DNA from 3 places in the Alcanivorax sp. genome. Region 3 is predicted to be linked to each of the others. Evidence: predicted binding sites of a transcription regulator. Region 3 holds the regulator's gene; each other region holds the start of a gene.
The links. Region 3 encodes FNR, which switches genes on or off when oxygen is low (the NO sensors DNR and NnrR bind a similar motif). Its sites were predicted from a motif close to TTGATNTANATCAA; they were not measured.

Region 1 (10,472 bases), 1.9 Mb from region 3:
GACGGCCATGGAAACCCTGCGGGGGCAGATAGATTCGCCATACTGGTCCAATCAGGTGGCTATCCAGCAGCAAGCGCTGCGTGGTTGGCTGGAATTTGCCGCTAACAATACCGACAAGGCCCTGGAAAACCTGCAGGCTGCTGCCGATATGGAAGCTGCCACCGAGAAACATCCAGTGACACCGGGCGAACTGTTACCGGCCGGGGAGCTGCTCGGTGACCTGCAGCTGGCCCTTGGCCAGTATGATCAGGCGCTCGCTACCTACCAGCAGGCCCTGGAGCGCAGCGCACGACGCCTGCGCAGCCTTGCCGGTGCCGCCGAAGCCGCCCGGTTGGCGGGGCAACCGGGCATGGCGAGGGACTACTACGAGCAAGTGGTTGCTGTCATGTCGGAAAACAGTGACCGGGATGAATTGCGGCAGGCCCGGGTATATCTGGAAAAGACGGAAACAGGCGGGGAATAATCCCGGGAACATGGCGTCATCAGAGCGGACACAGGAAGCACTAATGGCGCTTTTTGTGTCCGCTTCGCCAGTGTTTTGGTTATCCTGCCCTGGCAGCTCGAGCTGCATGCAGCTTCTTGTAGCTTTCAATCAGGCGCTGGTGTTTTTCCAGCCCTTCCAGCTGCATGTTGGTGGGCGTCAGGCCGTGGAAACGGACCGTGCCATTCACTGAGCCCACCACCGCGTCCATGGTGTCCTCACCGAACATGCGCTGGAAGTTGCGCAGGTAGTCAGCCAGCTCCAGCTCGTCATCCAGGGTGATTTCCAGCACTGCCCGCATGGCCTGGTAGAACAGCCCGCGCACCACCGTGTTGTCGTTGAACTGCAGGAACATATCCACCAGTTCCAGGGCTTCGTCGTGACGCTGTAGCGCCAGGTTGATCAGCAACTTCAGCTCCAGCACGGTGAGCTGGCCCCACACGGTGTTCTCGTCGAACTCGATGCCGATCAGGGTGATGATGTCCGTGTAGTTGTCGATCTGGCTTTCTTCCAGTCGCTCTACCAGTTGGCTGAGCTGGTCGTCGTCGAGACGATGCAGGTTGAGAATGTCTTCCCGGTAATCCAGCGCCATATTGGTGTTGTCCCAGATCAGGTCTTCCACCGGGTACACCTCGGAAAAGTCCGGCACCAGGATTCGGCAGGCCGGCGCACCCAGTTGGTCGTATACCGCGACATACGCTTCTTTTTCCAGATCGTCGAGAATGGCAAACAGCCGCGCCGCTTCTTCGTCATTGGTTCCGGAAAAGTCCCACTCGCAGAAGTCTTCATCCGCCTGGGCGCTGAAGAAGCGCCAGCTCACCACGCCGGTGGAATCAATGAAGTGCTCCACGAAGTTATTGGGTTCGGTGACTTCCTGGCTGTTGAAGGTGGGCGGAGGGACATCGTTGAGGCCCTCGAAACTGCGGCCCTGCAACAGCTCGGTGAGGCTGCGCTCCAGGGCCACCTCGAAGCTCGGATGGGCGCCGAAGGAGGCAAACACTCCACCGGTGCGCGGGTTCATCAGCGTCACGCACATCACCGGGAACTGGCCACCCAGGGAGGCATCCTTCACCAGCACCGGGAAGCCCTGTTCTTCCAGCGCCTGGATGCCTTCGACAATCGTCGGGTACTTGGCCAGCACGGACTCGGGCACATCCGGCAGGGTGATTTCTTCCTCGATAATGTGCTTCTTCACCGCCCGCTCGAAGATTTCCGACAGGCACTGCACCTGGGCTTCTGCCAGGGTGTTGCCGGCGCTCATGCCGTTGCTGAGGAACAGGTTTTCGATCAGGTTGGAGGGGAAGTACACCGTTTCGCCATCGGAGTGGCGCACAAAGGGCAGCGCGCAGATGCCCCGGTCCACCCGGCCGGAGTTGGTATCAATCAGGTTGGAGCCGCCCAGCTCCCCGTCCGGGTTGTAGATGCCCAGGCAGTAGTCATCCAGGATGCCTGCTGGCAGCGCATCATTGGGGCCGGGTTTGAACCACTTTTCATTGGGGTAATGAACGAAGTCGCTGGCCGCGATCTCTTCACCGAAGAACTGGTCGTTGTAGAAGAAGTTGCAGTTGAGCCGCTCGATGAACTCGCCCAGGGCGGAACACAGGGCTGCTTCCTTGGTGGCACCCTTGCCGTTGGTAAAGCACATGGGCGAGGCCGCATCGCGGATATGCAGGGACCAGACATGGGGCACGATGTTGCGCCAGGAGGCGATCTCGATTTTCATGCCCAGCGCTTCGAGGATGGCGCTCATGTTGGCGATGGTCTGCTCCAGCGGCAGATCCTTGCCCTCGATAAAGGTGCGGTGCTGCTCGTCCGGCTGCACCATCAGCAAGGCCTGGGCATCCTCGTCCAGGTTGTCCACTTCCTCGATCTGGAATTCCGGCCCGGTCTGGATCACCTTCTTCACTGTGCAGCGATCAATGGAGCGCAGAATCCCCTGGCGGTCCTTGTCGGAAATATCCTCCGGCAGCTCCACCTGAATGCGGAAGATCTGGTTGTAGCGGTTTTCCGGGTCAACAATATTGTTCTGCGACAGGCGGATATTGTCCGTGGGGATATCCCGGGCCTTGCAGTACACCTTCACGAAATAGGCCGCGCACATGGCCGATGAGGCCAGGAAATAGTCAAACGGGCTGGGCGCCGAGCCATCGCCCTTGTAGCGGATGGGCTGGTCGGTGATGACGGTGAAGTCGTCGAACTTGGCTTCCAGACGAAGGTTATCGAGGAAGTTGACGTTGATTTCCATGGCGGGGCTACCGGGGTTAAGAAATGGTGAGCTAGGGGCGCCATTATCCAGCTTTTACCCTCCACCGTCTGTAGGGGCGACCTTTCCAGGGCATCAATCGGGGCTGCACCAAGCTGTTCAAACATTGATCTATATCTACATTCCCGTTTACCAGCCCTGTTAGCGTGAAATGCCGCATCTTCAACCGGAGACGGATCATGCGCATCGTATGGGGCCCGACCTATGAACTGGGCATTCTGGTCATCGACCAGCAGCACAAACGCATCGTGGATTACATCAACGACCTGGATCGCCTGGTCGATCAGCCTGATGCCCAGCTGGGGGTGGCCCGGGTGCTCTACGACCTGGTGGATTACACCGAATCCCACTTCAGTTTCGAGGAAGCGCTGATGGAGCGGGCCGGTTACAAGAGTCTGGATGACCACCACCACAAACACCGCCAGTTCACCTTCCACATCGAATCCCTGCTGCGCCGCAATGACGAGGGGGAAGCGGTGGCCCAGGAGCTACTGCGCCTGCTGGAGCGTTGGCTGCTACACCATATTCTCGAAGAGGACGGTGCCTACGCCGACGAGGTGCGGGACTTCATCAACAGCATCGGCCGAGAGCGTCTGGGAGGCTGGGTGAACGATAATCTGCGCAAGCATTTTCGGGTGGTGTAAACGTAGCGCTATTGGCATCCGGATAACAGCGGCCATGGAAGGTCGTGCTGTTGCGTTACGTGGAGGGGGCGCGGAGAATCAAACGAAGACACACATCCAGTGAGGGAGTCACGAGTGTCAGCGTCGCGCAGCGTAACCGTGTTTTATGACGAGGTAATGCTCGGCCATGATCCGCAAGTGGATTTGCCCTTTCTGCCCAGCCGGGTGGAAAAGCGGGTAAGGAATATTCTCGGTGGGTTGAATTTTAAATGGAACTACCCGGAACATCCCGGTCGGCTCTCCGCCATCATGGACCTGCTCAAGCAGGAGCCCATCCCCGGTGTGCAGTTCCAGTCCGGCCCGCGCGCCACCTACGAACAACTGGGTCGTGTCCACACCACTACCTATCTGGACCACATCTTTTCCCTGGAAGGGCAGCGCGCCTGGCTGGACAGCGACACCACCGCCGTGTCACCGGAGAGCATTCCGGCAGCCACCTCTGCGGCGGGCAATGCCATTGCCGCCGTGGAGAGCGTGGTGAAGGGGGAAACGCAAAGCGCGTTCGCCCTGGTGCGTCCCCCCGGACACCATGCGGAACCGGTGCGGGCGCGGGGCTTCTGCCTGTTCAATAACGTGGCCGTGGCCGCCGCCCATGCCCAGGCAAAACTGGGTTGCGAGCGTATCCTGATCGTTGACTGGGATGTACATCACGGCAACGGCACCCAGGACATCTTCTGGGCCGACCCGGATGTCCTGTTCTTCGACACCCACTGCGCCGCACCCTTTTACCCGGGGTCCGGCAACTTGAATGAGGTGGGCGCCGGCCTGGGTGAGGGCTATACGGTGAACGTGCCCTTACCGGAAGCCGCTGGCGACATCGCCATGGAAAAAGCCTTTCGGGATATCCTGATTCCCGCCGCGGATCGCTTTGAGCCCGACCTGGTACTGGTCTCCGCCGGCACCGACCCCCACCACAACGACATGGCATTCAACCTGAGCTACGACGGCTTCGCCGTGCTCACCAGCATCGTGCAGGGCATTGCCGACAAACACTGCGATGGCCGCTTGGTACTGGTGTTGGAAGGCGGCTACAACCTGACCTCTCTCGCCCGGGGTGTGCATACCATATTAACGGTGCTGGCCGGCGGCGACGTGCCGGAATTGATGGCGTGCGGACTCCGTGAGGTGATGGAAGCGGCGGAGTTTCATCGGGATGCGTTCGAGGAGGAATAGTCACCACTTGGTGCAGGTAGCGTTGTTCTTATGGTAATAACCTGATGGGTTTATTTTATGTAAGGACTCCCGCTGATGCTTAACCACATCACCATCGGGATTCGCAGTGCACTGGCGTTTGTGATCCCGCCTATTGTTGGCATGGTGTTGTTTGTGGTGTGTCTTCCATTGGGTAGGCGCCGAGCGACCAATCTGGGTATCGCCGTGGTCTGCTGGCTGGGCCTGGGGTTGGCAGGTATTCGCTTGCAGGTCGATGGAGAGAGCCACCTTCTGGGGCGGCGTCCGGCGATTTTTGTCATCAACCATCAAAGCGGCACAGACCCGATCATCGTGGCGTCCTTGGTACGGCGCGACATGGTCGCTATCGGCAAACATGAATTGCAGTTCCACCCTTTATTGGGCCCGCTGATGCGGATGTTCGGCACTGTGTTCGTGAAACGGGAACAGGGCTTGGGCCCAAAAGTATTGGCGCCCGTTCTACCTGCACTCGCTGCGGGCGATGCGGTGGTACTGGCTGCGGAGGGTAGGCGCAGCCGCGATGGTCGCCTGCAGCCCTTCAAGTCCGGTGCCTTGTGGTTGGCACAGCAGTCCGGGGCGCCATTGATCCCTGTGGTGTTGCACAACAGCGGTGAGGTTCTCCCTGCACAGGGATTGCTGATGAAACCGGGGACGGTACGCATTACGGTGCTTTCCCCTCAACCGGCTACGCTGACAACAGAACAATTGCGACAGGTCTTTGTGGATGCGCTGGAAGCCTAACCTGCTATTGCCGCTGTTACTGGGTCTCGGGCTTATTGCCAGGGCGGACACTGTCAGCCGCACATCGATGCCCGGCCCGGATTGCTTCGAGCTACAGGCAGAATTGCCAATACCGCTGGATGTATTACTGCCAATACTGGAAGTACCCTGCCATGTTCGCCAGTGGATGCCGGGTCTCGAAGCGCTCACCGTCCTTGATCGCCCTTCTGACACCCAAACCCTGATTTACATGGCCCGCCGGGCGCCCTGGCCACTGAGCGGTCGTGACGCGGTGATCCTGTTTGAACGTCACCCCGGTAATCCCGTGAAGCTCACTATGTCAGGCCGACCGGACGCCTGGCCTGAACAACCCGGCCATGTGCGAGTAACCTATACGGAAGGCAGTTGGACATTGCGGCCGCAGGATCATAACGGCGGTACCCGCGTGGTATACCGGCAACGGGTAGACCCGGGCGGCGGGATTCCGCAATGGCTGGCCGACAGGCTGGCACCGGGGCAAATGGAAGCGGCGCTGGTCGCACTGGAGGCGTATGTACGCAATCCGCAACGCTCTGATTGCTCTGCTGCTCAGTCTGCCCCTGATCGGGCAGAGTGACGAGCAGACTAACACCGACTGTGAAGAAGCCTTCTTCGCCTTGCAGCAGGCCTTGGCTCACGCCGGCATCGAGGATGCCCAGGCGAAGACCCTGCCGGGTTATCCCCACCTGGGTATCAATCGCTGGCTGGCTTATCAGCAACAGCAGGCTAGCACCGAAGCCCAGCAGCAACACTGGATTCGTCTGGCGACTGCCAAGGCCTGGCAGGATCAGGCACTGATGAGCCAGCGGTTACCTGCAGAGGGTGATGGCTTCACCCCGGCATCCGCCCAGGCGCTGCTGAACACCTGCCTCCCGGTATTGGCCGCACGTACCGAGTTTGCCGCCCTGCCCCAGGCTGACATCCCGGACAGCTATGCCACCTGGTTGCGGGTGATCGGCCTGTATCCCGTCACTGCCAGGCTGGCCGCCGGTTTCATCGAGGATTACCACGAAACCATGACCGCCCGTTTCAATGCGCCTTTGCCCAGGGCCAGGCAGCAATTCGCACCACTCGTTTCTTCCGAGGCGCCGGTAACGCCATCGAGCCTGTCGGATAACCCGCTGCAGATTCCTCTTCCCGATGACGAACAACGCCAGGCACTGCTGAAACACTACGCTCCGGCGCTCTCTGTGGCAGATACACAAACCTGGAATCGGCCCGGTCGCGTTGAGCTGGATGAAAGCGGCTTGCCGATGATCAACACCCGGGAACCCGTCAGCTACACCTGGATCAGCTGGACCCGTTTTCAGGGCCAGAACCTGCTGCAACTCAACTACCAGTTCTGGTTCAGCCAGAGGCCCAAAACCGGCTGGCTGGACGGCTATGGTGGAACGCTGGATGGTCTGATTTGGCGCGTTACCCTGAAGCCGGATGGCCATGTGTTGTTCTACGACAGCATTCATCCCTGCGGCTGTTACCACAAGATCTATCCGGTGGATCCGAACCTGAAACCGGCTGACATGAAAGGCGACAAACCTGTCCTCTATCCGGGAACCGTTGCCGATGCCCGCGATCAACGCGTCAGTCTGTTACTGGAGCCGGACACCCATTACCTGGTCCAAGTCGGCAGGGTGGACGACAGTCTTCCGGTGACGCCCTACTCGTTTGCCAGCGCCGATCGTTTGCGTGCGCTGCCGCAACCGGATGGCCGTATCGGCAGTCTGTTCAATGGAAAAGGACTGGTGCCGGTGTCGAAACGGGGGGAGCGGTTTTATCTGTGGCCCATGGGGATACCCTCCGCCGGTGCCATGCGGCAGCCGGGGGAGCATGCGATTGCCTTCAAGGGTAGGAGGCATTTTGATGAGGCGAAGCTGGCAGAAGCGCTGTTTGAATGAATCATTGACTGGGGCTCGGGCTAAAACATTGTTGGCCCTTGAGCGATGACGGTTTCGTTACTCTATCGGCCATGATCCAATACCGCGCCTGGTTGCCCAGGCAGCAGGATCGCGCCCAGGAAGGGCGCTCCTTCAGGGGCTAACCATCAGGCGACGGAGCCGAACACCTGAATGATATTGCCCAGCCGCGCCGTGAACTTGTCACCGCTGTTGAGCGGGCCGACGCCGGCGGGGGTGCCGGTGAAGACCAGGTCGCCGGGTTCCAGGGTGAAGGTCTGGCTGATTTCGCTGAGCAGTTCGAAGGTGGGGAACAGCATCTGGCCGGTGTGCCCGTGCTGGCGCACCTCGTCGTTGATTTCCAGGGTCACGTTGAGCTTCTGCTTTACGGAAATGCCGCGGGCATCGATAAAGCCGGATACCGGGGCGGCGCCGTCGAAGGCCTTGGCCCGTTCCCAGGGATGCCCTTTTTCTTTCAGGGTGTTCTGCACGTCACGCAGGGTCAGATCCAGACCCACGGCGTAGCCGGCAATGCTGAAGCGGACGTTGTCCAGGTCGGTTTCCCTGTGAATCCGTTTGCCGATCAGCACCACCATTTCCACTTCGTGGTGCACGGCGCCCTGCCCTTTGGGGAGCACCAGGGGTTCGTGCAGACTCACCAGCGAGGTGGCCGGCTTCATGAACAGGATGGGGGCATCTGGCACATCATTGCCCAGTTCCCTGGCGTGGTCGGCGTAGTTGCGGCCCACGCACACGGCCTTGCCCACCGGAATGTCGATGGGGGAGCCGTCGATCCAGCGATGCTGGTAACCGTCCTGATCCACCGGGGTGTTCACTTCATCAAACATCGAACAGTTTCCCCGGGTTCATGATGTTGTTGGGGTCGAAGACGTGTTTCACCGCTTTCATGCAGGCGATCTCTTCCGGGCTGCGGGAGTATTCCAGGTAGGGTTTCTTGGTCATGCCCACGCCGTGTTCCGCAGAGATGGAGCCGTTGTATTTCTGCACGATCTCGAACACCCACTTGGACACGTTATTGCACTTGGCGAAGAAATCTTCCTTGGCCAGGTCGGCGGGCTTGAGGATGTTCAGGTGCATGTTGCCGTCGCCGATGTGGCCGAACCAGACGATCTCGAAATCCGGGTAGGCGTCCTGCACCACCTTGTCGATGTCTTCCACGAAGTCCGGCACTTTCGCCACGGTCACGGAGATGTCGTTCTTGTAGGGGGTGTGCGGCGCAATGGATTCGGAGATGCGTTCGCGCAGCTGCCACAGCTGGTCCAGCTGCTGCAGGGACTGACTCATGACGCCGTCCAGCACCCAGCCTTCTTCTACACACTTCTCAAAGATGGCCATGGCCTGGTCGCCGGTGGCCTCCGACAGCTGCTCGAATTCCAGCAGACAGTAGAAGGGGCACTCGGTATCGAAGGGCTTGGCCACGCCGTGTTCCAGCACGTGAGCCATGGCCTTGTCGGAGAAAAATTCGAAGGCGGTCAGATCGATGTCCTGCTGGAAGGCATGCAGGATCTTCATGACTTCGCGGAAGCCTGGGGCGCCCAGAACCAGGGCGGTCAGGTCTTTCGGCTGGCGGGCCAGTTTCACGGTGGCTTCTACCACGAAGCCGAGGGTGCCTTCGGCGCCGATGAACAGGTGACGGAAGTCGTAGCCGGTGGCGTTCTTGATCAGGCCCTTGTTCAGGTCCAGCAGCTCACCCTTGCCGGTGACCACTTTCAGACCGGTGATCCAGTCGCGGGTCATGCCGTAACGGATTACCTTGATGCCACCGGCATTGGTGCCGATGTTGCCGCCAATCTGGCTGGAGCCTGCAGAGGCGAAGTCCACCGGGTAAAACAGGCCCTTCTCTTCGGCGAATTCCTGCAGCTGCTGGGTGATGACGCCGGGCTGCACGGTGACGGCGCGGTCGAATTCGTTGAAATCCAGGATTGTGTTCATGCGATCGAAGGCCACCACCAGCTCGCCGTTGGCGGCGACCGCCCCCGCGGATAGGCCGGTGCGGCCCCCGGACGGCACCAGGTGCAGGCCGTGGTCGTTGGCGATTTCCACGATCTGCTGCACTTCGTCGATGGTCTCCGGCAGCGCGATGGCCGTAGGGGCCGGGGCCCATACCTTGGTCCAGTCGACCCCGTAGCGCTGGGCGCTTTCCTGGTCGGTAAGGAGGCGATTGCCAAGCAAATCAGTCAGTTGCTCCAGCGCAGCATGGGCATGGGCGGTCATCAACGGGTCTCCTGCAGGGGTAAAACGCACGATGTTGAGGCGTTCTCAAGGCAACTTGAGCAATCCGACGGCGCGGCTGCTCTCAATTTGAGCGGGCTATGTTAACATACGCGCCCATTTCACAGGCTACCGAGACTTCAATCATGGCCGATACTTCTCTTGAGAAGGACAAGATCCGCGTTCTCCTGCTCGAGGGCATCCACGAAAACGCCGTGGAGAACCTGAAGGCGCACGGCTACAGCAATGTGGAGCTGCTGCCCACCGCGCTGACCGGCAACGACCTGGCAGACAAGATCAAGGATGCCCATTTCATTGGCATTCGTTCCCGCACCCAGCTCACCGAAGAGGTGTTCCAGGCGGCGGAGAAACTGATCGGTGTGGGTTGTTTCTGTATCGGTACCAATCAGGTGGATCTGACTGCCGCCCTGAAGCGTGGTATCCCGGTATTCAATGCCCCCTATTCCAACACCCGCTCGGTGGCCGAACTGGTGATTGCCCACACCATCAACCTGATGCGCGGCATTCCCGAGAAGAACGCTTCTGCCCATCGCGGCGGCTGGCTGAAGTCTGCCAAGGACAGCTATGAGATCCGTGGCAAGACCCTGGGTATCGTGGGTTACGGCAACATCGGCGCCCAGGTGTCCGTGCTGGCCGAATCCATGGGCATGAAGGTGAAGTTCTACGACGTGGTACCGAAACTGCCGCTGGGCAATGCCGAGCAGGTAGGTAGCCTCACCGAACTGCTGGGCCAGTCCGACGTGGTCAGCCTGCACGTGCCGGACACCGCTGCCACCCGCTGGATGATCAAGGAAGAGCAGATCCGCGCCATCAAGCCCAAGGGCTACCTGATCAACTATGCCCGCGGCAAAGTGGTGGATATCGACGCCCTGGCCGGTGCCCTGCGCGATGGCCACCTGCTGGGTGCCGCCATCGACGTGTTCCCGGAAGAGCCCAAGGGTAACGACGAC
Region 2 (10,472 bases), 940 kb from region 3:
CAAACGCCAACTGCGCGGTCGCCAAAATCATGCAGGTCGCGTAGGCACGCAGCACCCAGGCCAGCATGCCCAAAAGTAGCAGTGCGGTACTGAACCCGAAATTGCCAAAGCCCAGAGCATAGGGGTCGGCATAACTGGAGCCCAGGCTCATCGGGTAGAACCACAGCGCCATCAGCACCAGCATCAGGCAGGCACCCCGCAGCTGTTTCAGGGGCAGCCAGTAATGGCCGGCAATGCGATGCTGGATGGCCAGCATCGCCAGCAGACCCGAGGTAATGCTGAAACCGGCCAGGTAGCTGATCACCCACGGCGCCAGCCCCCAGGGGAACGGCAGCACCGACCAGACGAACACCACCACGGACAGGATGATCCGCCCGCGCACGGATAGCAGCGAGGCGCTGATACGCAGTTGTACCGCCACCAGCACCAGAGCGCAGACCATAATATCAAGCGTCATTACCCGGCTCCTTGGTATCTTTCTTGCCCGCATCTGCTTTCAGCCAGACGTGGCGAATCGCGGTTTTGTTCCAGGTGTACACCATGTGCAAGTCACCATTGCGAGCGCGAACCATGTAGGGATAGTCGTACTGGAACTCACAGCCCAGGCGGCCATCGCATTTGTTGTGGCGGGCTCGCTCCAGCAGCCGGGCGGGATCTTCCGGCGGCACATCACTATTGAGCTCCGGATTGATCAGGGCGCTGAATTCCTGCTCAGTCATTTCTTCACCGCGCCAGCGTTCCCGGTCGTGAAAGGTCCAGCGCTCCTGCCAGTTATTGCCGCCATCACGGGTTTCGCGGATACACAGATCATCGCGCTCGATACGGTTGCAGTTGGCGGCTACCAGCCAGTGGCCTTCTCCCATGGCCAGACCGCTCAAGGCTGCACTGGGATTTTCGAGGGAAGAATACTCAAGCTCATCCCACTGCCAGCCCCCGTCGTGGCTTTCTGACTGATAGAGAAAGCCATTGTTGGGCTCGTTCTCATTGCGCAAGAAGGTCACCGCATGAGAAGAACTGTCTACCAGCACCAGTGGCTGGATCGCCTTGCGCCCATGACCTATACGCGCCTTGCCGAGAATCTGGTTGTCCTTGTCCAGCCGCAATATTTCACCGAACTTGCCGACCATTTCGTGATAGACCGGCAGACCGATGGTGCCATCGCTGTAATGAATAGGGGCCGTTTTTACCAGGGTACTGATATTCAGAAAGGGAGTAGTGACCAGCACCTTGTCAAAGCGCCAGTTTTCACCCTGATCAAACGACTCCAGCACCACCACTCGGCTACCCGCCCAGCCGCCAAAACTGACTGCCACCACGAACAGGCGCATACGGCCATCATCATCGAGCACCGGAACCACGTTGCCGAGCTTGCGAACATGGCGCCCCCAACCATCCGCTATCTGTTGCCGGGTAATGACTGGTTGTTCATTGGACCAACTACCGGACTGTGGATCGAACAATGAGGAATGAATAGCCACATCCGCCGCGCCTTCGCGGCTGCCGGCAAACCAGAAGGCCCGCAGGGTACCGTCCGGCAGCTCCAGCATGGAAGCGGCATGAACCATCGGCGTGTCCCCATCCGACACAAAAGCACTGCGCCATTGCACGTTATCCGGCGCCTTTCCCCGTGGCTCCACGACCATGGATGGGCCGGGCTTCCAAAGGTGGGGGGGGGAAGCGGCAAAATATCCCGCTACCAATGCAGCCCCAACAAATAGATGAAATGCACGTTTAAGCATAGTTAGCTGGCCAGAAAACTATTGTTATTGTGCCGGTAACCGGGGACCACCGACCTGCGGCAGGCAAGTCTAGCAAAACCGCATAAAATTGCCTGCCACCGAAGTGCCCAATGACAACCGATCATCCGAAGCGGGCAGCAGAAAGATCCGGCAACGGTCAAAATATGTTCAGCGGTATCTCAATAATGGCATAATGCCGCCGCACTCGATTCCAATAACAGGTATGCAAGGATCCCTCTTTTTCTATGAACAGACTCATTGTTCTCTTTCTGGCGCTCTTTGTTGCCTCTTTCACCTGGGCTGCCGACAGCAACGACCTCGAAGACTGGAAACTGGTCAGCGATCGTAACGATATCCAGGTGTACATGAAGCATCGGGATGAATCCCGGTTGAAGACCTTCCGCGGCGTGACCCGTTTTACGCTCGTCGACGAATACTCTCTGGTCGCCTTGCTCAATGATTATCCTTCCTACCCGAAGTGGTTGCACTTTGTGGATAGTGCGGAAGAATTCAACCGGGTCAGTCCGCTGGATCGCTCCCTGCGCTTTACCACCCAGCTACCCTGGCCACTGGCGGACCGGGAAGCCGTTTTGCGTGCCAAGGTCACCCAGACTCTGACTGAAGACGAAGAATCGGTGATGGTGGATCTGATCAACCGCCCTGATGCCCTGCCCCCCAATAATGAGTATATCCGCTTCCCGGAGATGACCGGCAAGCTGGGCTTCCGGCGCCTGGGCGACCAGGAAGTGGAAATGACCTACGAGCTGATTCTCGACCCCGGCGGCTATATCCCCGCCTGGATCCCCAACATCCTGCTGCGTGATGCCCCCTACTTCACTCTGGAGCGCTTGCGCCGCATCGTCAGCAAACCGGAATACCAGAATCACTACTATGATTATCTGGATCTGCATGGCCCCGGTCGTCCGGCGGCGGTAGCAAACAGCACAAAAAATCAAAACGTAACAAAGTAATTATCAGTCTGTCATTTTCGGCCAGCTCTCCATTACCATAAGGGAAACACCTGAACAGGTACGGAGAGCTCCTCGCCATGCGGTTGTTTTTCTTCCTTTATAGCTGGCTTGTCTTTGTCCCGCTGGTCGCGGTCACCACCCTGCTGCTGGGAGCAGTCTGTCTGCTGCTGGTTCCCTTCCTGCCTGCTGATCAGGTCGCCCGCCTCACAGCCGTACCCTGGGCCAGACTGTGTCTGCTCTACAGCGGCGTGCGCGTGGATGTGCATGGCCGCGAACACCTGCAGCCCGGCCAGAGCTATGTGATCGTCGCCAACCACCTCAGCCAGTTCGACATTTTTGTGCTCTATGGTTATCTGGGGGTGGACTTCCGCTGGGTCATGAAACATGAACTGCGGCAGATGCCGGTGATCGGAATCTGCTGCGAAAAGCTCGGCCATATCTTCATCAACCGCTCCGACACCCAGGCCGCCATTGCCAGCCTCAACCAGGCCCGCACCCGCCTGGCCAACGGTGCCAGCGTGCTGTTCTTCCCGGAGGGCACCCGCAGCCGCAGCGGGCAGCTCAAGCCGTTCAAGAAAGGGGCCTTCAAAATGGCTCAGGATCTGCAACTGCCTGTGCTCCCCGTCACTCTCACCGGTACCTTCGAGATATTGCCACCGGGGACCGCCCGACTGCGCCCAGGACAGCATGCCCAGATCACCCTGCACCCCGCTATCGCCTCGGTGGGCTCCAGCGAGGCGGAGCTGGTACAGTTGATGCACCAGAGCCAGGCAGCCATTGCCGCCCCCCTCGGCGAAGCCTGCCCCCAGCCCAGCCTCTGAGCCGGTTATCCTCAGCGCCGCGACCCGGCGGCGCCACCGTCACGGAGGGACTTCCTTGTTCGACAAGATTGGCCCATTCTGCAGTGACAAAGTGTCTACACTCGGTCGCCAAATCGAGTTGCAAGTTGAAAGTTCAACGTTGAAAAGCGCAGGCGCCAGCAGTGCCAACTGAAAAGCTCTGACCCGCGCCTTGAAACTTTGAACTTTCAACTTGCAACTGAATTAGCGGATACAGGAGTCATCATGAAGAATTTTAAAGACAAAGTTGCCGTTATCACCGGTGCCGGTTCTGGCATTGGCCGTGCCCTGGCCCAGGAACTGGCGTCCGCCGGCGCCAAGCTGGCTCTGTCCGACATCAATGAAGCCGGCCTGAAGGAAACCGCCGATCTGCTGGGGCTCGGTGAAGACCGGCTGATGACCCGCAAACTGGACGTGGCCGATCGTCAGGCGTTTTATGATTTTGCCGATGACGTAGTGAATCATTTCGGTTATGCCAACATGATCTTCAACAATGCCGGTGTTGCCCTTGGCGCCACCGTTGAAGACATGAACTACGACGATTTCGAGTGGCTGATGAACATCAACTTCTGGGGAGTGGTATACGGCACCAAGGCATTTCTGCCCTACCTGAAGCAGGCCGGCGAAGGTCACATCATCAATATTTCTTCCATTTTCGGTTTGGTGGGCATCCCCACCCAGTCCGCCTACAATGCGGCCAAGTTTGCCGTGCGCGGCTTCACCGAGTCCCTCCGCATCGAGTTGGAAATGGAAAACAGCCCGGTTTCCTGTACCTCTGTGCACCCCGGTGGCATCAAGACCAACATTGCCAAGGCCGCACGCATGGACAAAAGTGTTGAGCGTATTACCGGTGGCGACAAGGAAAAGGCCATCCAGGATTTCGAGAAACTGTTCCGCACCACTCCGGAAGAAGCCGCCAGCACCATCCTCAAGGGCGTGCGCGGTAACAAGCGCCGGGTGCTGATTGGCTCTGATGCGGTTGCCGTGGACACCATGCAACGCCTGTTGCCCACCAGCTACCAGAAGCTGGTTGCCATGGGTCAGAAGTACATGAACAAGAAGTAAGCATCCTTGCAAGAACGTCCCTATTCCCAGGCCGCCGAAAATAACAAGGTGCCAATCCTGGCCGTGCTGCAACAGCACTGCCAGGTGCCGGGCACCTTGCTGGAGATCGGCGCCGGCACCGGCCAGCATGCGGCCTGGTTATCGGGGCGCCTTCCCCATCTGCACTGGCAGCCTTCCGATATGGCCGCCAACCTGCCCCATATAAGGCAATGGCAGAGTGATCCGGGCAGCCGGGCACTGCCACCGATAGAGCTGGATGTGGCCGCTCAATGGCCCGCCGGCCCTTTCGATTACCTGTTTACCGCCAACACCTTCCACATCATGGCCGCGTCATTGGTGGAAATCTGTATCCGGGAGGGCTGTCGACACCTGACTGATCGGGGCAAATTTCTGGTCTATGGCCCCTTCAACTACGACGGCCAGTACACCAGTGACTCCAACCGTCAATTTGATCAGTGGTTAAAGGATGTGGACGACAATCGCGGCATTCGCGATCAGGAGTGGGTAGTGGAACAGTTTGCCCGCCAGCAACGACGCCTGCTGGCCGACCATGAGATGCCCGCCAACAACCGGCTGCTGGTGTTTGGGGCTTAGCCGGGCTATCGGGCTATATAGTGCGCCGAATAGTGCGCATCCTCGGCTTGAGATAGGCCACCCCGAAAATCATGATCATCAGGGCATCGCGCCAGTGAAACAGGCCGCGCCGACGAATCCACACCATGAAGCCGACACACTCCAGGGCATGCAATACCGCCACCACCAGACCGGCCCCCAACAGCAAGCGATCAAACGGGGATGGCAGATCCAGGAAAATGGCTAACCCTACCGCCACCCAAAACACTACAATAACGCCGCGAAGCAAGCCCATAGCAAACATCCTCTGACAGCGCTGGCTATTTTTTCTACAATACCCCGTTTTCAGCAGGAACGGGTGGACTGATTACCGCCCGCGGCTGTGTGCCGCCAGTGCCAATATCGGCACATACTCTTGCATTCAGACTGAGCGAATACATGCAAAAAGACAACACAAGCACCTGGACCCTGGATCAGTTCCCGGTGCCGGAAAAAGACGGCGAAACCCGCTTCCACGATTTCGATCTGGACCTGAACCTGATGCGCGGCATCGCCGACCAGGGCTTCCAGTACTGCACCCCCATCCAGGCAGAAGTCCTGGAGCACACCCTGGCCGGCGCCGACGCCATTGGCCGGGCCCAGACCGGTACCGGCAAGACTGCCGCCTTCCTGATCACCGTGATCAACGACCTGTTGCGCCACCCGATCCAGGTAAAACGCTACGCGGGCGAGCCCCGTGCCCTGATCGTGGCCCCCACCCGGGAACTGGCCATGCAGATCGAGAAGGACGCCAGAGCGCTGGCCAAGTACACCGACCTGCAGGTGATGAGCGTGGTTGGCGGCATGAACTTCAACCGTCAGCAGGAACGCCTGCAGAACGAGTTGATCGACATTCTGGTGGCCACTCCCGGTCGCCTGCTGGATTTCGCCAAGCGCCGCGACCTGTGGCTGGACCGGGTGGAATTCCTGGTACTGGATGAAGCGGATCGCATGCTGGATATGGGCTTTATCCCCGATGTGAAACGTATCGTCGGCATGACCCCGAAAACCCGATACCGGCAGACCCAGCTGTTCTCCGCCACTTTCAGCGAGGATGTGATGAACCTGGCCCGCCGCTGGACCGAAGACGCCGAAGTGGTGGAAATCGAGCCCACCCAGGTGACCACCGACACCGTGGAGCAGAAGGTCTACATCACCAATGCCGATGACAAGTTCACCCTGCTCTACAACCTGATCACCGGCATGAACATGGACAAGGTGATCGTGTTCGCCAACCGCCGGGATATTACCCGTCGGGTCAGTGACCGCCTGCACAAGAAAGGCCTGAAGGTATCACTGATCTCCGGTGACGTGCCCCAGACCCAGCGCATGAAGACCCTGGAACGGTTTCGCGCCGGTGATCTGCAGGTGCTGATCGCCACCGACGTGGCAGGCCGCGGCATCCATATCGACGGCGTGTCCCACGTGGTCAACTACAACCTGCCGGAAGACCCGGAAGACTACGTGCACCGTATCGGCCGTACCGGCCGGGCCGGCGCCAGCGGCATGTCCATCAGCTTCGCCTGTGAAGATGATGCCTTCCTGCTGCCGGAACTGGAAAATGCCATCGGCATGAAACTGGAATGCGAGTATCCGCCGTCGGACCTGCTCGCCGAAAAGGACGCAGACAATGGCAAAACGCATCAGCCCGGATGAGGGCAAAACCCGTTTCGAGCAAGGCGATGCCCTGTTCGTGGACATTCGCGACCCGGCCAGCTTTGCTGCTGGCCATTTACGCGGTGCCGTCCACCTGACCCAGGCCAACGTGGAACCATTCCTGGCCAATACCGCTCCGGAAAAGCCGCTGGTGATCTACTGCTACCACGGCAACAGCAGCCAGGGCGCCGCCGACTGGTTGAACGAACAGGGATTCAGTGACGTGGTCAGCCTGGACGGTGGCTATGAAGTCCTGCGCCAGCGCTTCCCGGAACTGCTGGAAGAAATGGCCTGACCTCCTGACGATGACCCGCATAACTGTGCCGTGGCCATCGTCACGAGTTTTTCCTTCGCCCGGTTTCATCAGCTTTTTGTTGGAAGCTGCCTGCAGCCGAGCCTTTTGCCCTTCAGGCAGACTCCTAAAGAACGGACGGTTTCACCCTCAGAACCGGTAGCCCAACCCCACCATGTAGACCCACGGATCGATTTCCACATCGATCTTGTCCACGCGGGCATCATTCACATACAGCCGTGCCTCGGTATCAATATCGATGTTCCAGACGCTGACGTTGAACAACCAGTTTTCGTCGAGCGCAAAGTCGGCCCCCACCTCCCAGGCAAAGCCCATGGAGTTACTCAGCTTCACATCGGCATCGGCACCGGCCAATAGCGGGCTCACCACAGAATCATCAATGCTGTCGTCAAAAAACAGCGTGTAGTTCAAACCCGCACCAACATAAGCCCGCATCGGCCCGACTTGTGGCGCATAGTATTGCGCCAGCAGCGTCGGCGGCAGGTGGCTGGTTTCCCCAATGGCAATATCACCGCCCCCGGTCTCCAGGAGGATGTCGTGGGTAAAGGGAGTCGCACCCACCAGCTCAACACCAATGGAGTCGGTCACCATATAGGCCAGCGTCAGGCCCACTTGGGTGTCGTCATCCACGTCCACACCAAGCCCCCCCACTGCCGGCAGGGCCGGATTGAAGGTCTCACTGCTGGCATCCGGCTCAACCTTGAGTCCCCCCAGACGCACAATCACGTCCCCCGCTTTATGGGCCATGACAGGCCCGGCCATCAACATCCCGGTTAGCAGCAGCGCCGCTTTTCCTTGTCCTCGCAGTTGCATACAGTACCCCTTTCTTCCAGCAAGATAGAGTCAGCGACCAGAAACCCTCACATGGCCACCGCACCGGCACTATTGAAAGGCCGATTGCGACCAGGGGTATTGTTCTGAATCAATAAAAAGAGGCTTTACTACCATGTCATCCGCTCAACTGATCTCCGCCCTGCGCGATGCGCACCAGGCACACCTTTGTGCACAACTGCAAAACGAGGAGCACTGGCAGGCCCTGATGGCTCAGGCCAGCGTCAGCCTGGGCGTTGTCCCCCTGGGTAAACTGGTAGACAGTGATTCCCTGACCACCGTCGTGGACCAATGGCTGCAACAGGCGCTCAGCGCCCAAGGGCTGCAGGGTGTGGTCAGCGACGTGAGCAAGGCGGTCTGGGAAGCCGCCGAAAAGGATCCGGCCACCGTGGGCGAGCTGCTCAGCGAGGACCATTTCGAGGCGATCCTGGAGCAGGTACTGAAGCTGCAGACCCTGCGCGAGAAAGCCGTCCACGCCGCCATGAACCACCCGCTGGTCAGCGAAATGGTCAGCGAAATGCTCTACACCGGCATCAAGAATTTTCTGCTGGAAGAGAACGCCCTGGCCAAACTGCCCGGCGTCAGCAGCGTGATGAAAATGGGCCGCAAGAGCATGGTGGGCAAGGCCATGGGCGGCATGGAAGAATCCATCCGCGATTATTTGAGAAAGAATATCCGCGTCACCCTGAAAACCGGCGAACAGTGGCTCAATAAACAACTCACCAATGACCGCATCGAACAACTGGCCCGGGACGGCTACCAGCGCGTGGCGCCCCTGAAACCTGCCGACTATTTGAAGCTGGTGCCGGCCGGCACCATTGATGAAGTGGTCAGCCAGAGCTGTGCCATCGGCGACGAAACCGCCCGCCTGGATTACACCCGCCGACTGGTCAGCGTGGGTATCCACGCCGCCGTTCAATCCCTCAGCGACATGCCCCTGCAAACCCTGCTGGACGGCATGAAGATCAGCGAAGAGCAAGTTCGTGAAATCACCGCCCCCGCCCTGGCCCGCGGCGCTACCGTCCTCATTGAACAGGGCGTGCTGGAACCGTTTATTCAATGGGTGCTGGATGACTTTTATCAGTCGGAAGCGTGCAAAAAGATAGTGAACAGTTAACAGTGAATAGTTAACAGCTACGCGACCCTGCTTTGGTGGAGTTTAAAACCTGAGAGGCCGCGCCCAGAGTCTGGACGCGGCCTCTTTCGTTGGAGAAAAGAAAAAATCTAACGCGAGCTCTCGCTGTTAACTGTTCACTATTAACTGTTAACTAGAGGAACGACTCCGCGTATTCCGCCAGCAACGATCTCGGCACTCCGTTCAACTGCACCGAACCACCATGAACGAACCGTTTGAAGCGTTCGGTCATGTAGGTCAGACCAGAGCTGGTGGGTGACAGGTAAGGTGTGTCGATCTGGGCCAGGTTGCCCAGGCACACCACCTTGGAGCCTTCCCCGGCCCGGGTGATGATCGCCTTCATCTGGTGGGGGGTCAGGTTCTGGCTTTCATCGATCAGGATCAGGGATTTCTGAAAACTACGGCCGCGGATATAGTTCATGGCCTTGAACTGGATATTGGCCTTTTCCTTCACGTATTGAATACTGCCGGAGGGGTTTTCATCGTTCAGGTGCAACGCCTCTATATTATCGTTGATGGCCCCCAGCCAAGGGTCCATTTTTTCCTCTTCGGTGCCGGGCAGGAAGCCATGCTCTTCCGCCAGAGGCGGTGTGGAGCGGGTGGCAATGATCTTGTTGTAGCGCTTCTGTTCCACCGTCATTTCGATTGCGGCGGCCAGTGCCAGGATGGTCTTGCCGGAACCGGCCGCGCCGGTGAGCGTCACCAGATGCACATCCGGGTCCATTAACAGTTGCAGCGCCATGGCCTGCTGCAGGTTCTTCGGGCGCAGCCCCCAGACTTCCTGATCGAGCAGACTGTCGGCCTTGTAGTGACGCAAGGTCACCACGCCGTTGTCCACATCCAGCACCCGCCCGACGAAGCCCTGGTCATCGATGATGTACTGGTTGGGATAAACCTCTTCACCCAGAATTTCGCTGACCAGCAAGCCGTGGGACAGATGGTGCAGGGTATCAGCCCCCACCTGCTCGGTTTCCACCTGGGTCACCTGATCCCAGAAGGAACCGGGCACTTCGAAATAGCCTCGGGTCAGCTGCTTGATGTCCGTGACCAGCTGATCGTTGTGATAATCCTCCGATTCGATGCCGCAGGCCCGCGCCTTGAGGCGCATGTTGATATCCTTGGTGACCAGAATGAAACGACGCTCCGGCTGCCTGGACTGCATGGCCACCACATCATTGATGATGCGATTGTCGTTCAGGTCATTGGGCAAGGGGGCATTCAGCTCGCCGGACGTCGACATCAACACCGTCAGCGTGCCCTGGGTGACCGTCTCCGGCCCTCGGGGAATGGGGATACCCGCTTCCACCTGCG
Region 3 (10,472 bases):
CAGCGACCGGTGACCCAGATCCATTGGGGTGGCGGCACCCCCACATTTCTCAGTGACGCCCAGATCACCGAGCTGGTCTACTACATGGCCCGGCACTTCACCTTGCGCGAAGACGACCGTGGCGACTATGCCATCGAGATTGATCCGCGTACCGTGGATCAGGCCCGCTTAGGGCTGCTGCGTGGCCTGGGTTTCAACCGTATCAGCCTTGGCGTTCAGGACCTGGATTTGCGTGTGCAGCAGGCTGTCAATCGCGTGCAGCCCTACGAAATGATTCGTCAGACCATGGAATGGGCGCGGGATTTCGGTTTCAAATCCATCAATACCGATCTGATTTACGGGCTGCCCTGGCAGTCCGAGTCCAGCATGGCCAGAACCCTTGAGCAGATTGCCGACCTGCGGCCGGACCGCATCTCGCTCTACAACTACGCCCACCTGCCGGCGCGCTTCAAGATCCAGCGCCAGATTCCGGACATGGCACTGCCCAGCCCGGATGAGAAGCTGGCCATGTTCGTGCGCGCCGGACGCATTCTGCAGGATGCCGGCTACGTCTTCATCGGCATGGACCACTTTGCCCTGGAAAACGACGAGATTGCTGTGGCCCAGCGTAACGGGCTGTTGCATCGTAATTTCCAGGGCTACACCCTGCACGGCGATGCAGACTTGCTGGGTTTTGGCGTCAGCGCCATCAGCCAGATTGGCAATCTTTACGCCCAGAACATGAAATCATTAAGTCAGTGGTCGGAAGCCATCGACCAGGGCCAGTCCACTATAGAACAGGGCTATGTGCTGGATCGCGACGATCAGATGCGCCGGGACCTGATCATGCGATTACTGTGCGACTTATACGTGGACATGAAGCTGTTCAGTGAGCAGTGGCAAATCAATTTTCCGGACTATTTTGTGGACGCCCTGGCTGCCTGGGTGGAGTTTGAGGCCCAGGGACTGGTGCGCGTTGACAAGCACCGGCTGGTCATCACGGACCAGGGCAGACTAGTCAGTCGAGCCCTGGTGATGCCTTTTGACAGATATACCCAGAACGAGGCCAGAAATCGCTTCAGTCGCATCATTTGAATCTTGTTCGTTTGTTGTTCACCCTGCCCTATACTGCAAGGTGAAATTTGCATTACGCAGCTATCAACCGGAGTCGCACCGTGTCCCAACATGTTTCCTGCAATGACTGCAGTCTGAGCCCCATCTGCCTCCCCTTGGCAGTGGCGCCGGCACAGCTCGACGAGCTGGATCGCATCATTCACCGGGGGCGCCCCCTGAAGCGCGGCGAGCACCTGTTTCGTGCGGCGGATGATTTCCAGGCGGTCTATGCGGTCCGCTCCGGCGCGCTGAAAACCTATGTGCTCAGCGATGAAGGCGACGAACAGGTCACCGGTTTTTATCTGCCCGGTGAAGTGCTGGGTATGGATGGCATCAGTACTGCGCACCACGTTTCCAATGCCAAGGCCCTGGAAACCGCCACGGTCTGCGAGATCCCTTTCTCCAAGCTGGAAATGCTGTCTCAACGGATCCCTTCGCTGCAGCACCATTTCTTCAGTCTGATGAGCAACGAAATTCGCTCTGACCGCGAGCTGCACATGCTGCTCAGCAAGAAAAATGCCGACGATCGGGTGGCCTCGCTACTGCTGTCCATGTCAGCCCGCCACCAACGCCGCGGACTCAGCGAGCGAATATTCCGCCTGCCCATGTCTCGCTATGACATCGCCAACTATCTGGGGCTGGCGGTGGAAACCGTCAGTCGTATCTTTACCCGCTTTCAACAGAATGAATGGCTGCGCGTAGAAGGTCGCGAAGTGGAAATTCTGGATCGTGGCAGCCTTTGCGGTGAACGGCAGAACCTGGAGGCCAGCCTGTGACTGCCCCCGTTCTGGCCATTCTCGACAGTGACCTGAAGGCACCCCAGCCAGCGTTGCACAAGGCTCAACAAATCGCTGCTGCCAGGCAGGTGCCGCTGCATGTTCTGGTCAATGCCTACTCCTCTGCCATGCTGCGTGCCGTTGGCGTTGATCAGGAGCGCCGCAACGCCGCCCGGGCACAGATCCATAAAGCCTGGCAGAAGCGCATCGGCGAACTGACGGACAGTGAGGGCTGCGAGCTTTCCATTTTGTGGCACAAAGACAGCATGGCGGCCCTGCGCGACAGCATTCTTGGCCTGCAACCCGCCATGTTGGTGGTACATACCAGCGAAGAGAGCGGTCTGCGCCGGCATCTGTTTACGCCCCGGGACTGGCAACTGATTCGCAAGGCGCCCTGCCCGGTGCTGTGTGTGCATGGCCCTCAGTGGTCGCCCTCCCCGAGAATACTGGCCGCTCTGGACCCGGGCAGCGAGGAGCAGCCGGATGATCCGCTGGCAATCGAGGTGCTTGATGCCGCAGGCCAACTTTCAAGCAAGCTAGGCGGTACCTTGCGAGCCTGCCATGTGCTGGATGAAATGGACGACAGCCTGATTCTGCTGGTGGGCGAAGCGATCCCCGATTACAGCGGCGGAATGGACAAGATCCGCGAGTTCTACCGCGAACGCTTTCTGCAGTTCGGCTCCGCCAACGGACTTGGCCAGGATCAGATGACAATCCTGACCGGCCCGGTCGCGCCAACACTGGCCAGATATTGTGATGAACAAAACATCGATGTGCTGGTGGTCGGTACTGTGCATCGCAACCTTCCGGAAAGGTTGCTGCTCGGTGCCACCGCAGAATCCGTCATTACCCGTGCCAGCACCGATGTGCTGGTGATCAAACCCGAAGGCTTCCAGAGCCCCTGGCAAGCCTGACTCAGGAGAACCACACAATGACTGACAAGAAGGATTTTGCCGACAACATTCGCCAGAAGCTGGAAGACTGGGATTATCAGCTGGATCGGCTGACTGCCAGGCTGGGCGACAAACGAGAAGAGTGGCGCGCGGAAGCCAAGCAGAGAATTGCTGACATTGAAGAACGCCGCGACGCGCTGGAAGCGAAACTGGAAAAGCTTGAATCCCATGGCGAGGATGCTTGGCAAGACATCAAAGCCGGCGTGGAGCTGGCCTGGGATGGCCTGAAAACCGGCCTGCTTGCCGCCCGCAGCGAATTCGAAGACAGAGACTAGCCGTGCTCCAGGAGCGTCGCTGGCGACGCTCCTACTGTTCTTGCCGCCGAAATACCGGCTTATCCGCTGTCGATTCCGCCGCGCAGAAACGATAACCCGCCACATCAAAATTCTGCAGTTTTGCCGGATCCTTGATGCCTTTCTTGATGATCCACGCCGCCATCAATCCCCGGGCCTTCTTGGCGTAAAAGCTGATCACCTTGTACTTGCCGTTTTTCTCATCCTGAAATACGGGCTCAATGATGCGGCCATCGATGGCTTTCTTCTTCACGGATTTGAAATACTCATTGGATGCCAGATTCACCAGTACGTCGGTTTTCGCCGCTTTCATATCCTTGTTGAGCTGTTCGGTGATAATGTCGCCCCAGAACGTATAGAGGTCCTTGCCGCGGGGGTTATCCAGTTTCGTGCCCATTTCCAGCCGGTATGGCTGCATCAGGTCCAATGGACGCAGCACACCATATAACCCTGACAGCATGCGGAAGGAATTCTGGGCTTCCTTGAGCTGGTTGTCGGTAAAGGTATCGATTTCCAGGCCGGTATAAACGTCGCCTTTGAAAGCGAACGCTGCCGGTCGGGCATTGCTCTTGTTGAAGGGCCGCTGCCACTGGGCAAAACGCTCCACATTGAGATGCGCAATCTTGTCGCTGACGCTCATCAGGCTGCTGACATCTGCCGGAGAAAGCTGGCGCGCCCGCTCGATCAACACCTCACTATCATCCAGCAAACGGGGCTGGGTGGTTTTCAGCGTTGGCAATTCGCTCTCGTAATCCAGGGTTTTTGCCGGCGAGACAACAATCAGCATGGCCTTCTCCTTTACATATGACTCCGGGGATTATATGAATCAGGGGGTGTGAGGTCTGCAATTCAGGAGAATAAATGCGCCTATTACTGGTATTGACTGTCATTATCGCGGTTACCGTGCTGTTGTGGGGTAGCTGGCAATGGGGCCGTCGACCTTTCTATCTGGTGCTTAGCCTGGTATTGGCGGGCCTCATCGTACTTGGCGTTGGTGTCTGGCATGGTGGCCGGGACGATCAGGTGCGCCTCCCGCCGAACGGTATTGTGGTGACATTGAAAGAAAGTCTTGCCTCGGAATCCGGCGTGCGCCTGACCGGCAACCTGGCCAATCGTAGTGAAATGAATGTGGCGGCGGTAACGCTCCAGGCACGAGCCCTGTCCTGCCCGGAGACTGAAAGCGAATGCACGGTGATTTACCAGCAGCCAATTGATCTGCAGATGTATGTTCCCGTCGGTCAGGACTACCCCTTTGCCGTGGTCAGCCGCCATCCGCCCGAAGACACCCCGGTGGATCGCTGGGAGCTGGATGCGATCGACAAGCTGGCTTACCCGAAAAAGTAGTAGGCAGGGCCTGGAAGGCTGCCAGGCTGGCATCCTGCCGGGTGAATCGTCACAATGCGCCCTTCAAACTCCCAGGAGTCATTATGGCATCACTGATTCCCGGCCAGCTTACCCCGATTGGCGATCATGCCTGGCGGGTTCTGGCGCGTAACCCGGGCATGATGACCGGGCCAGGCACCAACAGTTATCTGTTTGGCAAGGATAGTCTGACGGTCATTGATCCCGGCCCCGAGGATCAGGAACACCTGCAGGCTCTGCTGCAGGCTGCCCGAACCCTGGGAAAGCCCATCGAGCAGATCGTGGTCACCCATACTCATCGAGACCATTCCCCTGGCGCCCTGGCATTGGTGGCAGCCACCGGGGCTCGTTGCCTGGGCCCCTCGGTACCCGATGATGGACTACAAGACGAGAGCTGGCAGTCAGACCGTCTGTTGGCCGAGGGAGACCGGGTGGATTGCGGCGGCGTTTCATTACAGGTAATTGAAACCCCAGGCCATGTGGGTAACCACCTGTGCTACCTCAGTGATGATGGCATGCTGTTTACCGGCGATCACCTGATCCAGGGCTCCACTGTAGTGATCGCCCCACCCTCCGGTTCCATGCAGGCCTACTTTGCCTCCCTGCGCAAACTGCAGCAGCGCGGTGTCACGATGATGGCTCCTGGCCATGGCGATGTGATCAGCGACCCGGAAGAGACCCTCAGCCATACCCTGGCGCACCGACAGAAACGTGAAGACAAGGTCCTGGATGCCCTATCGGGCAACCCGCAAGCCCTGGGCGTACTGGTGAAGGTGGTCTACGACGACGTGCCGGAATTCCTGCACGGTGTGGCTCAGTTCTCTTTGCAGGCCCACCTGATCAAGCTGGCCGAAGATGGCAAAGCCGAGGAAGCCGAACAGGGTTGGCGCAAAACCTGATTGCGCCAACCAAGGAGAGTACGAGTTACGAGTTACGAGAAGCGAGTTTCGAAAGGCGAAAAACAAACCGGCGCTACGATTCTGGTTTTCGCGACTCGTTACTCGCTTCTCGCTCCGCCTCTTTCGCACCTCAAGCGGTGCTCCTACAGGTGCCTCGGCACAAGGTTTTTCGCTGTTAACTATTCACTATTAACGGTTAACTGCCTTTCACAGCCAGCCTTTGCGCTTGAAAAACCAGTATGGCGTCATGCCGGATAGCAGCATCAGGCAGATCGCCATGGGATAGCCATAAGCCATATCCAGCTCAGGCATGATTTCGAAGTTCATGCCATAGATGCTGGCGATCATGGTGGGCGGCAGGAAAACCACAGCGGCGATGGAAAAGATCTTGATGATCTGGTTCTGCTGGATATTGATAAAGCCCTGGGCCGCATCCATCAGGAAGTTGATCTTGTCGAACAGGAAGGTGGTGTGTGACATCAGGGTATCCAGGTCATGCTGAACCTCGGCACAGGTACGGCGCCGCACCTTGTCGGTACGCACATAGCGCTGAATGAAGGAAATGGAGCGTTGGGTATCCATCAGGCACAGGCGGATCTTGCCGTTGGTATCCTCCAGGCGGGCCAGTTTCTCGATATCCTCTTCCAGCTCGCCGTTTTCCTCCTCCAGCACGCTGTAACCCACCTGCTCCAGATCACGGTGCACATCCTCCAGGGCATCGGCCAGGTTTTCCACCTTCTGCTCCAGAATGCTCAGCAGGATATCGATAGGCTGCTTGGCCTTTACCCAGCCGCGGCGCACACGCAGGCGCAGCAGCCGGAAGTCCGGCAGGCGCGAATCACGGAATGACAGCAGGCGCCCCTCCTGCACCACAAAGGCCACCGTGGACGTGCGGGCGCGACCCTCGGACTGGAACAGGAACAGGGAGTGGACATGCAAGCCCTGCTCATCGCTGAAGAATCGGGCTGAGGCTTCGATCTCCTCCATGTCATCAGACGCTGGCAGTTCCGCCTCCAGGAATTGCTGTACCAGCTCCCGTTCGCTCTCTTCCGAATCCACCAGGTCAATCCAGCTGGCATCCTCGGCCAGAGAGGGCAGAATGCTTTCCGTGTCCTTTTCACGCAGAACACCGTTTTCGATGCGGAAGATATGCAGCATGATGTTTCCCTGATCATGATCGCCGGCAAGCGGCCGGCAGCAATTTGATAAAGCACTACGCTTATGACTGTCAACGATTCCCGGGCCGGGAGCCGGAACAACGCGCCGCAATTGATAACGCTGGCCGGTGAGGCCCGGCTCTGGCTATGGCGCGATGCCCTGCCCGCTCGGCTGAGCCAGTCGCTGCAGACGGCATTGAATAACGAGCTGGACTGGCAGCAACCGAGAATACAGGTCTTCGGTCGTTACCACACCGTACCACGGCTTACCGCCTGGCATGGTGACGAGGGTATCCCCTACCGTTACTCGGGCCATCGGCATGTGGCAGGTGGCTGGCCCGAGGTTCTGCGACCCGTACGCGATAGCGTTAGCGAACTCTGCGGGTATACTTTTAACTCGGTACTGGCCAATCGCTACCGCAACGGCAAGGATTGCATGGGCTATCACAGTGACGACGAACCGGAGCTGGGGCCTGAGCCATGGATTGCGTCCTACAGCCTCGGCGCCGAGAGGGATTTCGTATTTCGCCCCCGAGGCGGTGGGCGACAGTGCCTGTGCCTTGCCTTGCCAGACAACAGCCTGTTGCTAATGAGTCCGGAAGTGCAGAGGGGGTTTCAGCATGCGTTGCCACGCCGCCAGCGCGTTCAGGCAGAGCGACTTAACCTGACCTTTCGCCGGATCCTAACCCCTTGTCACCCCCAGAACGCGTAACTGAGCAAGATGGCGGCAATCAGGCCTGCTGCATCCGCCGCCAGTCCGCACCACAGGGCGTACCGAAAATCACGAATTCCCACGCTGCCGAAGTACACTGCCAGGACATAGAAGGTGGTTTCGGTGGACCCCTGCATGACCGCCGCCATCCGTGCCGCCAGGGAATCCACCCCCTGGGTCTGCATCACATCCACCATGGCTGCCCGGGCCCCGGAGCCACTCAGCGGCTTGAGAAAGGCTACCGGCAGCGCATCCACAAAGCGGGTGTCCCAGCCAATCGCAGCGGCCCCGTAGCGAATGCCGTCGAGAAACAGGTCCAGCACTCCGCCGGCTCTCAGCATGGCGATAGCTGCCAGCATGGCCACCAGATAGGGAATCAGCCTTACCGCCAGGGTAAAACCCTCCTTGGCACCCTCCACAAAGGTGTCGTAGCTATCCACCCCGCCCCGCCAGGCGGCGATGAAGAAGGCGCTCAATACCAGCAGCAGAATGCCGTTGCCGAGCAGGCTTGAGAGAGTGTTGGCCAGATCGGTAGGCGCCAGCCACACCACGGTGCCCAGTGCCGCCAGCATGGTCAGCCACAGCCCGGCCACTACCAGCAACAACGGGTCGCGCAGGGAGATGCGCTGCACCCGGGCGGTGACCAGAATGCCCACCAGGGTGGATACCGTGGTGGCCATCAATAGAGGCAGGTAGACCGCCGCCGGATCGCTGGCCCCCTGCTGGGCCCGAAACAACAGCACGGTTACCGGCACCAGGGTCACTGACGAGGTGTTGAGCACCAGAAACATGATCTGGCTATCCGTGGCCCGGGTCGGCTCCGGATTACCCTGTTGCAGGCGCTCCATAGCCTTGAGGCCCAGCGGTGTGGCGGCATTGTCCAGGCCCAGCATGTTGGCGGCCAGATTCATGGAAACGGGGGCGGACGCCTCCGGAGTACGCCGTACTCCGGGCATCAGCCGGGCCAGAACCGGCTCCACCCAGGATGACAAACGCGCGGCCAGATTGCTGGCTTCGGCCATTTTGAACAGCCCACTCCACAGTGCCAGCACCCCGATCAGCCCCAGGCTGACCTCCACGGCCAGATCCGCGGCCGACCAGAGGGCATTGATTAAACGCCCGGGCGCCGCCATATCTCCACCCAGGAGTTGGATCACCGCTCCGGCGATACCCGCAAGGAAAAACAGGCTGAACAGTCTGTGCAAAGCATCCCCCGTACGCTAGGGTCGTGGTAATTTGTTGAAAATCCGTAATTTGGCGACTTTTATGACGGTGCAACTTCGCGCTTTCACGGTAGTCTACAGGTTATAAAGGAATTCAACCCGCGAATGACCGCCTCCGGGCCGTCGTCTATACTGCAGGTAAACCGTTTGAGAAACAGCATGTCACTAGTTCGTAAACTCTTCCCTCTGGCTCTGGCACTGGTCCTGCTGGGGGGCGCCATTCAGGGAGTGAGTGGCCTTCGTTCCGAGCCGGAAGTTCAGGGTGACCTGAAACCCACCAGCGATCAGCTGGATGCCGCCGAGGAGATCGCCGCCAAGCTGAAGCATCATTATCGCCAGCTGGAGTTTGACGACAGCCTCTCAAGCCAGGTGCTGGACAGCTACCTCAAGGACCTGGACCCCAACCGCCAGTATTTCCTGGCCAGCGACATTCGCGAATTCGAGCGTTATCGGGATCAGCTGGACGATCAACTGAGTCGGGGCCAGCTGGAAGCCGGCTACACCATCTTCAACCGTTTCCAGGAGCGCCTGGAAACACGGTTGAGCAAGCTGCTCGACACCATTGAGAATGACCTGGAATCACTGAGCTTTGAGGGTGAGGAGTCCGTGTTGGTGGACCGTGAAGATGCGCCCTGGGCTGCAGACGAGGCAGCACTGGATGCTATCTGGCAACGACAGTTGAAAAATGCCGTCCTGTCCATGCGCCTCAATGACAGTTCCCTGGAGGATATTCGCACTCGCCTGACTCGCCGCTATGAAAGTCAGCTCAAACGTATCAGCCAGAACACCCCGGAAGATGTATTTCAGGTTTACATCAATGCGCTGACACAAACCTTTGACCCCCACACCACCTATTTCACACCGCATAACTCGGAAAACTTCGATATCAGCATGAGCCGCTCCCTGGAAGGTATCGGCGCAGTGCTACAATACGAAGACGGTTATACCAAAGTGGTGCGCCTGGTCCCCGGCGGCCCGGCGGCAAAAAGCGGCCAGCTGAAGCCGGCTGACAGGATCGTCGGAGTTTCCCAGGATGACGAAGCGCCGGAACCGGTAATCGGTTTGCGCCTGGATGAAGTAGTGGATCAGATCCGTGGACCCAAGGGCACCAAAGTCAATCTGGAAATCATCCCTGCCGGTAGCGCCAGCGAGCACGATACGCGCACCATCACCATCGAACGCAACAAGGTGGTGCTGGAAGAACAGGCAGCCAAAAAAGATGTGATCACCATTGAGCGTGATGGTGAAAGCATGAAGCTTGGCATCATCGAGATTCCTGCGTTTTACCTGGATTTTGCCGCCTTCCACCGGGGTGATCCCAACTACACCAGCACCACCAGCGATGTGGCCAAGCTGCTGGTTGAGCTACGCAAGGAAAATATCGACGGTCTGGTAATTGACCTGCGAAACAATGGCGGCGGCTCCCTGCTCGAAGTCAACAAGCTGGTCAGCCTGTTTATTAATCGTGGCCCCACCGTACAGGTACGCGAGTCCAATGGCCGGGTCAGCATTGAGGGAGATAAATTCCCCGGGGTGCTCTATGCCGGGCCCATGGCCGTGATGGTCAATCGCTTCAGCGCTTCTGCCTCGGAAATCTTTGCCGGCGCAATGCAGGATTACGGTCGCGCCCTGATTGTCGGTGATCAGACTTACGGCAAGGGTACAGTGCAGACATTGCTGGACCTGAACCACGGCAAGCTCAAGATGACCAACGCCAAGTTCTATCGGGTGTCCGGTTCCAGTAACCAGAATCTTGGCATCGTGCCCGACGTGGACATGCCCTCGCTGATCGACAAGGACGAAGTGGGAGAAAGCTCGCTGCCCAATGCCCTGCCCTGGGATGAAATTGACTCGGCCAAATACCAGCGGGTCAGTGAGATTGTTCCTTACTTGCCTGAACTGCGTGAAAAGCACTCCGGCCGCATCAACAAGAATCCTGAGTTCATCTACGTGGAGTCCCTGCGCAAGCTGCTGGACGAAAACCGTAATCGCACTGAGTTGTCTC

Region 1: the regulator FNR is predicted to act here: its motif matches at 2,851-2,864, upstream of KZ772_RS12950 (bacteriohemerythrin).
Region 2: the regulator FNR is predicted to act here: its motif matches at 8,108-8,121, upstream of KZ772_RS07425 (OmpW family outer membrane protein).

The regions. Positions count from the first base shown of each region.
Region 1 covers NZ_CP080267.1:2,776,536-2,787,007, forward strand. Annotated here, with positions in the region: gene KZ772_RS12940 (hypothetical protein) at 1-463, shown strand, start outside; gene KZ772_RS12945 (OsmC domain/YcaO domain-containing protein) at 543-2,726, opposite strand; gene KZ772_RS12950 (bacteriohemerythrin) at 2,924-3,388, shown strand; gene KZ772_RS12955 (histone deacetylase) at 3,503-4,600, shown strand; gene KZ772_RS12960 (lysophospholipid acyltransferase family protein) at 4,676-5,359, shown strand; gene KZ772_RS12965 (START domain-containing protein) at 5,343-5,954, shown strand; gene KZ772_RS12970 (hypothetical protein) at 5,890-7,272, shown strand; gene KZ772_RS12975 (fumarylacetoacetate hydrolase family protein) at 7,419-8,117, opposite strand; gene KZ772_RS12980 (FAD-binding oxidoreductase) at 8,110-9,504, opposite strand; gene serA (phosphoglycerate dehydrogenase) at 9,648-10,472, shown strand, end outside.
Region 2 covers NZ_CP080267.1:1,602,927-1,613,398, forward strand. Annotated here, with positions in the region: gene KZ772_RS07380 (hypothetical protein) at 1-457, opposite strand, end outside; gene KZ772_RS07385 (sialidase family protein) at 447-1,643, opposite strand; gene KZ772_RS07390 (START domain-containing protein) at 1,985-2,710, shown strand; gene KZ772_RS07395 (lysophospholipid acyltransferase family protein) at 2,788-3,531, shown strand; gene KZ772_RS07400 (SDR family NAD(P)-dependent oxidoreductase) at 3,775-4,614, shown strand; gene KZ772_RS07405 (DUF938 domain-containing protein) at 4,621-5,208, shown strand; gene KZ772_RS07410 (DUF1145 domain-containing protein) at 5,222-5,482, opposite strand; gene rhlB (ATP-dependent RNA helicase RhlB) at 5,626-6,882, shown strand; gene glpE (thiosulfate sulfurtransferase GlpE) at 6,857-7,177, shown strand; gene KZ772_RS07425 (OmpW family outer membrane protein) at 7,325-8,008, opposite strand; gene KZ772_RS07430 (hypothetical protein) at 8,142-9,143, shown strand; gene KZ772_RS07435 (PhoH family protein) at 9,295-10,472, opposite strand, start outside.
Region 3 covers NZ_CP080267.1:661,457-671,928, reverse strand. Annotated here, with positions in the region: gene hemN (oxygen-independent coproporphyrinogen III oxidase) at 1-1,074, shown strand, start outside; gene fnr (fumarate/nitrate reduction transcriptional regulator Fnr) at 1,122-1,868, shown strand; gene KZ772_RS03015 (universal stress protein) at 1,865-2,782, shown strand; gene KZ772_RS03010 (hypothetical protein) at 2,800-3,096, shown strand; gene yaaA (peroxide stress protein YaaA) at 3,128-3,901, opposite strand; gene KZ772_RS03000 (hypothetical protein) at 3,976-4,458, shown strand; gene KZ772_RS02995 (MBL fold metallo-hydrolase) at 4,542-5,375, shown strand; gene corA (magnesium/cobalt transporter CorA) at 5,583-6,533, opposite strand; gene KZ772_RS02985 (alpha-ketoglutarate-dependent dioxygenase AlkB) at 6,597-7,244, shown strand; gene KZ772_RS02980 (nucleoside recognition domain-containing protein) at 7,226-8,449, opposite strand; gene KZ772_RS02975 (carboxy terminal-processing peptidase) at 8,627-10,472, shown strand, end outside.